Regions from separate parts of the Cellulosilyticum sp. I15G10I2 genome, predicted to be linked through region 2. Evidence: a T-box and tRNA genes for the amino acid it is inferred to sense, from the RefSeq annotation. Region 2 holds a T-box; the other holds one or more tRNA genes.
What was found. The T-box of region 2 lies ahead of BN3326_RS02515 (glycine--tRNA ligase). A T-box ahead of a tRNA ligase gene usually reads a tRNA of that ligase, here a tRNA-Gly.

Region 1: it encodes a tRNA-Gly, which carries the amino acid that the T-box ahead of BN3326_RS02515 (glycine--tRNA ligase) is inferred to sense. The anticodon was not compared.

The regions. Positions count from the first base shown of each region.
Region 1 is NZ_FMMP01000028.1:265,399-268,819, reverse strand. It holds gene lon (endopeptidase La) at 1-475, shown strand, start outside; gene yihA (ribosome biogenesis GTP-binding protein YihA/YsxC) at 491-1,084, shown strand; gene BN3326_RS20235 (hypothetical protein) at 1,120-1,605, shown strand; tRNA gene BN3326_RS20230 (tRNA-Gly) at 1,727-1,798, shown strand; tRNA gene BN3326_RS20225 (tRNA-Pro) at 1,805-1,879, shown strand; gene BN3326_RS20220 (DUF4364 family protein) at 1,962-2,486, opposite strand; gene BN3326_RS20215 (tRNA modification radical SAM protein MnmL/YtqA) at 2,540-3,421, opposite strand, start outside.
Region 2 is NZ_FMMP01000006.1:531,384-534,804, forward strand. It holds gene BN3326_RS02505 (RNA polymerase sigma factor) at 1-366, shown strand, start outside; gene BN3326_RS02510 (anti-sigma factor family protein) at 363-1,121, shown strand; T-box leader at 1,191-1,366, shown strand; gene BN3326_RS02515 (glycine--tRNA ligase) at 1,422-2,807, shown strand; gene ppdK (pyruvate, phosphate dikinase) at 2,996-3,421, shown strand, end outside.

The DNA of each region.
Region 1 (3,421 bases), on a different contig from region 2:
AAATACTATGCCCGGTAAAGGGCAACTTCAGCTTACCGGAAAAATGGGAGATGTGATGCAGGAATCTGCAAAGGCTGCGCTAAGCTATATCAGGTCTAAAGCGAAAACACTTCAGATAAGAGAAGATTTTTATAATACTTGCGATATACATATTCATATACCTGAAGGGGCTGTGCCAAAAGATGGCCCGTCTGCTGGTATTACTATGGCAACGGCTATTATATCAGCACTTACAGAAAAACCTGTAAAAGCAGATATAGCTATGACAGGGGAGATCACGATTAGAGGAAGAGTTCTGGCTATAGGCGGATTAAAAGAAAAACTTATAGCAGCTAAAAGAGCCAATATTAATCATATCATTATACCAAAGCCAAATGAAAGAAATATTAAAGAGATAGAAGAGAATATTTTAGAAAATCTTAACATCATCTATGCCTCAACCATGGATGAAGTACTGCAATATGTATTTGCATAAAAAAGGAGAAAAGCAATGAATGTAACTAAGTCAGAAATGATTATAACAGCAGGAAACAAAAGTCAATTTCCAGAGCATGAATTACCTGAAATAGCTTTTGCCGGCAAGTCTAATGTCGGCAAGTCTTCACTTATTAACGCCATTGTAAATAGGAAAGCGCTGGCAAGAACAAGCTCTCAACCTGGAAAAACACAAACAATAAATTTTTATAACATTCAAGACGCAGTAATGTTTGTTGACCTACCAGGGTATGGCTATGCAAAGGTTTCTAAAGAACAAAGAGAAAAATGGGGTAAATTAATTGATAGTTATTTGCAGGAAAGAATTCAGCTTAAAAAGGTTATTCTGTTAGTGGATATAAGGCATGAAGTAGGCGCTAATGATAAAATGATGTATGATTGGATCTCTCATTATCATCAAAATGTTATTGTAGTAGCGACCAAGTTAGATAAAATTAAAAGAAGTCAAGTTCAAAAACATTTAAGTATCATTAGAAAAGGACTTGAATTATCAGCTGATGATGTATTGATTGGATTTTCGGCAGAGACAAAACAAGGGAAAGATGAATTATGGGAAATTATAGAGAATGGTATTAATACTGACATATAGAACGAAAGGTTTACGGGGGTAATAGGGGGGAGAATATGATTAAAAGAGATCTATATTGTTTAAAAAATGATAAACTAGAATTATCCATATTAGATGAAGGCATAGAAGAGATAGAAGAAATAATGCTTGATACGACTTCGGATGAAGAGGATGCAGGTGGTTATGAAATGAACGTACCACCTATTGGGGAAAGCACATTACAGGTATCAGAAGAAGTTTATAATACTTTAAAAATAATGGGAGAGTTTTTGACGCAGACAGAATCTACAGATATAACAGATCTTCCCAAAACTTCTAAGGCACATACACTATCAGAAACAATGCTTGTGGAAGATACTCAAATAATAAGCAAAATGATTGCAATACGAGATTATATGAACCATCCAGCAACTTTGCAGCAAAGCAGTATAGATGCATTGCTGCTCACTCAGCTGGGGGAGGTTAAGCCTAAATTTCAATATGCAGATGAATTGAGGCAAAAAATAGAAGATCAAATAAAAAAAATTAAAGACTATAGGTAGTAATAGATAGCTATTATTAAAGAATTATTTTATTTTTAGGGTAATATATGTTGACACAAAAATCAAAATATGATATTATAATTTTCGTCGGAAGAAACAAATTAGTTTATGATGATGATGTGCGTGAGTGGCTCAGTGGTAGAGCATCTCCTTGCCAAGGAGAGGGCCGCGGGTTCGAGTCCCGTCTCGCGCTTGTTATCGGGGTGTGGCTCAGTTTGGCTAGAGCGCCTGATTTGGGTTCAGGAGGCCGCAGGTTCGAGTCCTGTCACCCCGATTTTTTTAATTCATTTGTAAGATGATCTGAATATAAGTCTTCCAAATAAAAAAAGATGTCGTTATCATTGCGACATCTTTTTTTATTTGGAAAGCAGCTGAAGAATTTCACTATAAAGTGTAGAAGCACTAGTTTTCCATTTATTACACAGTTCAATAGCTTGTTTCTTTGAACCAACACTTACACTAAGTTCGATAAGACTTGAATTATTTTCTGTAACTTTACAATTTACAATATACTCGTTAGATTTATTCGGTGTATATTCGGCGTGTATGTCTAATTCGCTTCTTAATTTTCTCCAATTGGCCTCTATAAATAGGTCTAGTTCTTTTCTAATAAAATCAGGAATTCTAGAAGAGAAAAAATCCAAAGTTTCAACACCTTTATCTGTTATCTCAAAATAAGAAGTATTATTTTGTTTAGAAGTCATAATAAAATAAGATTTTTCTAGCTCATTTAAATACTGCTGTAAGGAAAAATAGTTAGTATAGCCTCTTTCTAATATAATTTGGGTCATTTGGGAAAGAGATAGTGGTATTTTAACTTGAGATAAAAGATAAAGTATGATGAGTTTATTAATCGTAAAATCTTCATGATTATTAATCACAGAACTCCTCCTCACACTTTTTACTAATATTGTATATTAAAAACAAACGAAACTCAATATGTGTTTAAATATTTCCCCTGATAGATATCATTAATTTTAAAATAATGATTTAATTCATTTAAGAGCTGCTTTTTGTTTTTAGTCCATAAAGGAGCTATGAGGTGGTCTGCATCACCATCTCCAGTTAATCTATGAACAACAAAGGTGGGAGGCAATATTTTTAGTATTTCACCAATGGTAAAAATATAATCAGTCTTAGAAAGTAAGTTAAAAGGCTGTGTAAGATAAATTTCTCCAAGAGGAGAGTTATCGAGCACATGAAGCATATGAAGCTTAATACCTTGTAAGGAAAAACTACTGATATACTTGATAGTTGATAAGATGTCCTCTAGTGTTTCGTAAGGAAATCCTATAATAAGATGTACAACAGTTTCGATTTTTTTTGATGAGAGCTTATACATGGCTTGTTCAAAACATTCTAAGGAATAACCTCTATTAATCCATTTCGCAGTTGCTGGATTAGCACTCTGAAGACCGAGCTCAATCCAAAGATGTGTCCGGTGATGGAGTTCTTCGAGATAATCAATTATTTCATCATTTAAACAATCAGGTCTTGTAGCTATAGCGATACCTACTACATCAGGAAAACTAAGGGCTTCTTCATAACGGGCCTTCAATAAAGCAAGAGGGGCGTAGGTATTAGAGTAGGATTGAAAATAAGCAATGTATTTATGGCTGTTAGACCATTTCTTTGAAAGTATACCAATAGATGCATGAAGTTGTGAGGTAATAGATCCAGCATGAGACGGAATAAAGTCACCACTTCCTTTTTCACTGCAAAAAACACAGCCTTCGGAAGAAAGAGAACCATCTCGGTTTGGACAAGTAAAGCCGGCATCAATAGAAAGTTTGATGACTTTTTCACCGTGTTTTTC
Region 2 (3,421 bases):
CGTAAAGCTAAAAGTAAAAGGGAAATTTCTTTGTTCCAAACAAATGAAAAAGATAATGAAGTATGGGTGATTGATAAAGTCTGCGAAAATGAAAACGTAATAAGTATCATAGAAAATAAAGCGTTGCAGGAGATATTAAAACAGGCTATGACAGAACTTAAAGAAGAACATCGCACAATGATTGTGTTACGTGATATTAATGCCTATGCATATGACGAGATTGCTGCTATTTTAAGTATTTCTTTAGGCACAGTAAAATCTAGGCTGTCTAGAGCAAGGTTAGCCCTTAAAAAGATTTTACAGCAAAACAAGGAACCTTATAAGTCTTTTTTCGTCAAAAAAGGTAGCGAGGAGGGTGAACAATGAAATGTCATGAATGTATTGAACAATTATCAGCTTATATAGATCATATGCTAACCCCGGAAGAACAAAAAGAACTTGAAAGACATTTAGAATCATGTCAGTCTTGCCAAGAAGAGTTAAAGGCTTTAATAGAAATAGTAGAGAGCATAGCGGCTTTAGAAGACGTTGAAATACCTGAAACACTACATGAGGATATTATGAAAAGTATTCATGAAGATAAAGAATCAATTAAAAAGAATGTAAAGTTGAAAACATGGATGAAATATGTTGCAAGCACTGCAGCTGCATTACTGATCGTTGTGATATTATTAGATGGTTCTCAAATATTGCAGCATAAAAAATCAAGTCTGACAAAAACTGAAAGTGCATCTGAAGAACAGATTCAGGACAATATGATGCTTTCTAATGATACGCAAATGAAAGAGTATAAAGCTTCGCAAGAGGCGGATGCTGCAGATAATCCACCTGAGCAATCAATAGCGATAGCCCAAAATAGAGACATAACCTCTGAACTCACTGAAGTATGGGAAGTTATATCCCTTGACAAAGTAAAAACTGTGGAACTTATTAGTGCGTATATTACAACCTATGAACTTCAAGCTATGTATTTGCCTGATGAATCTAATCCAACATCAATTATTATTTATCAAATTAACAATAAAAATGAATTATTCAATAGCATTAAGGGGATAAATAATGATATAAAAATTTCTAAAGAAGAACCAGAAGGTGAAAATTTAGAAATTATTATAAAATAATGTAATAAGATGTGCTTCGTACTTGACAGTAGTAGAGGTTTTTGTTAAATTAAAGGCGTAGGTAAATATGAGATTACGATGAAAAAGAGAAGTAATAAGAGTAAGTAGTTTCAGCGAGATTGGAAGAGTGTGAGCCAATTACTGCTTTTTTATGAAAGGCACTTTGGAGTAATGTTTTATGAAAGAGGAATGCATCTTTGCATTCAATAAGGGTGGAACCGCGGAAGATACCTTTCGTCCCTTGCATTATAGGGATGGAAGGTTTTTTATTTTACTCAAAAATAATAAGGAGGAAAGTTCATGCAAGAAAAAAACATGCAACAAATAGTAGCTGTTGCCAAATCACGAGGATTTGTATACCCAGGATCGGAGATCTATGGGGGACTTGCAAATACTTGGGATTACGGCCCACTAGGCGTGGAGTTTAAAAACAATGTTAAAAAGGCATGGTGGAAAAAATTTATACAAGAAAGCCCTTATAATGTTGGTGTAGATTGTGCCATACTTATGAATCCAAAAGCTTGGGTCGCATCGGGTCATGTTGGAGGATTTAGTGATCCGCTTATGGATTGTAAAGATTGTAAAGAACGCTTTAGAGCAGATAAAATTATTGAAGATTTTCTAGTTGAAAAAGGAGAGCCTGCAATTGTAGATGGATGGAGCAATGAACAAATGAAAAGCTTCATTGACGAGAATCAAATAGCATGCCCAACTTGCGGTAAACATAACTTTACAGATATTCGACAATTTAACTTAATGTTTAAAACTTTCCAAGGCGTAACTGAAGACTCAAAGAATGTTGTTTATTTACGTCCAGAGACTGCGCAGGGGATTTTTGTAAACTTTAAAAATGTACAACGTACAAGCCGTAAAAAAGTGCCTTTTGGAATAGGTCAAATAGGTAAATCTTTCAGAAATGAGATTACCCCAGGTAACTTTATTTTTAGAACTAGAGAATTTGAACAAATGGAGCTTGAATTCTTTTGTAGCCCAGGAACAGATTTAGAGTGGTTTAGTTACTGGAAAGACTATTGTAAAAACTGGTTACTTAATTTAGGGGTTAATGAAGACCATATGCGTATTAGAGATCATTCAGCCGAAGAATTGTCTCATTATAGCAATGCGACATCAGACATAGAATTCTTATTCCCATTTGGATGGGGAGAATTATGGGGAATTGCAGACCGTACAGATTTCGACCTTAAACAGCATCAAGAGCATTCAGGTGAGGATATGCAGTATTTTGATCCCACGACTAATGAAAAATATATTCCTTACTGTATTGAGCCTTCATTAGGTGCGGATAGGGTAACGCTTGCGTTCTTATGTGAAGCGTATGACGAAGAAACATTAGAAGATGGTGATACAAGAACTATTTTTAGATTTCATCCAGCACTTGCGCCTGTTAAAGCAGCTGTTTTCCCATTATCAAAAAAATTATCTGAAGAAGCAACAGCAGTTTATCATATGTTGTCAAAACATTTTAATATTGAGTATGACGAAAGTGGTTCTATCGGCAAACGTTATAGACGTCAAGATGAAATTGGAACGCCTTTCTGTATTACTGTAGATTTTGATACTAAAGAAGATCAAAAAGTTACTGTGCGCGATAGAGATACAATGACTCAAGAACGCATAGATATTGAGCATTTAGTAGCATATATTCAGAATAAAATGGAGTTTTAATAGCAAAACTTATCAAAAAATGTATAATAGAGATTAAAAATTTTAAAACACTCTATTCAATCTCAAAATTTATGGTATAATGTATGGGAAATGGAAATAATAACTAAGTCTACTTAGTATTCGTCGCCAAACTAAACTAAGAAACAGACACTATTTCATGCAATGAAGAAAAATTAGGAGGGAAAAACATGAGCCAAAAATGGGTTTATATGTTTAAAGAAGGAGATCCAAAAAACAAAAATTTACTCGGTGGAAAAGGTGCAAACCTTGCGGATATGACACAACTTGGTTTGCCAATTCCTCAAGGATTTATAGTAACAACTGAAGCGTGTACAGGTTACTATGACAATGGTAAAAAACTTACAGAAGAAATGGAAGGCCAAATCAGAGCTAGTTTAGCAGAGTTAGAAGCGCTTTCAGGCAAAAAATTTGGTGATAATGAAAATCCATTACTTGTTTCAGTGCGTTCCGGGGCAAGAGTTTCTATGCCAGGGATGATGGATACTGTATTAAACTTAGGACTTACTGATGCAGCAGTAGAAGGTCTTGCAAAGAAAACAGACAATCCAAGATTTGCATACGATTCTTATCGTCGTTTTATTCAAATGTTCTCA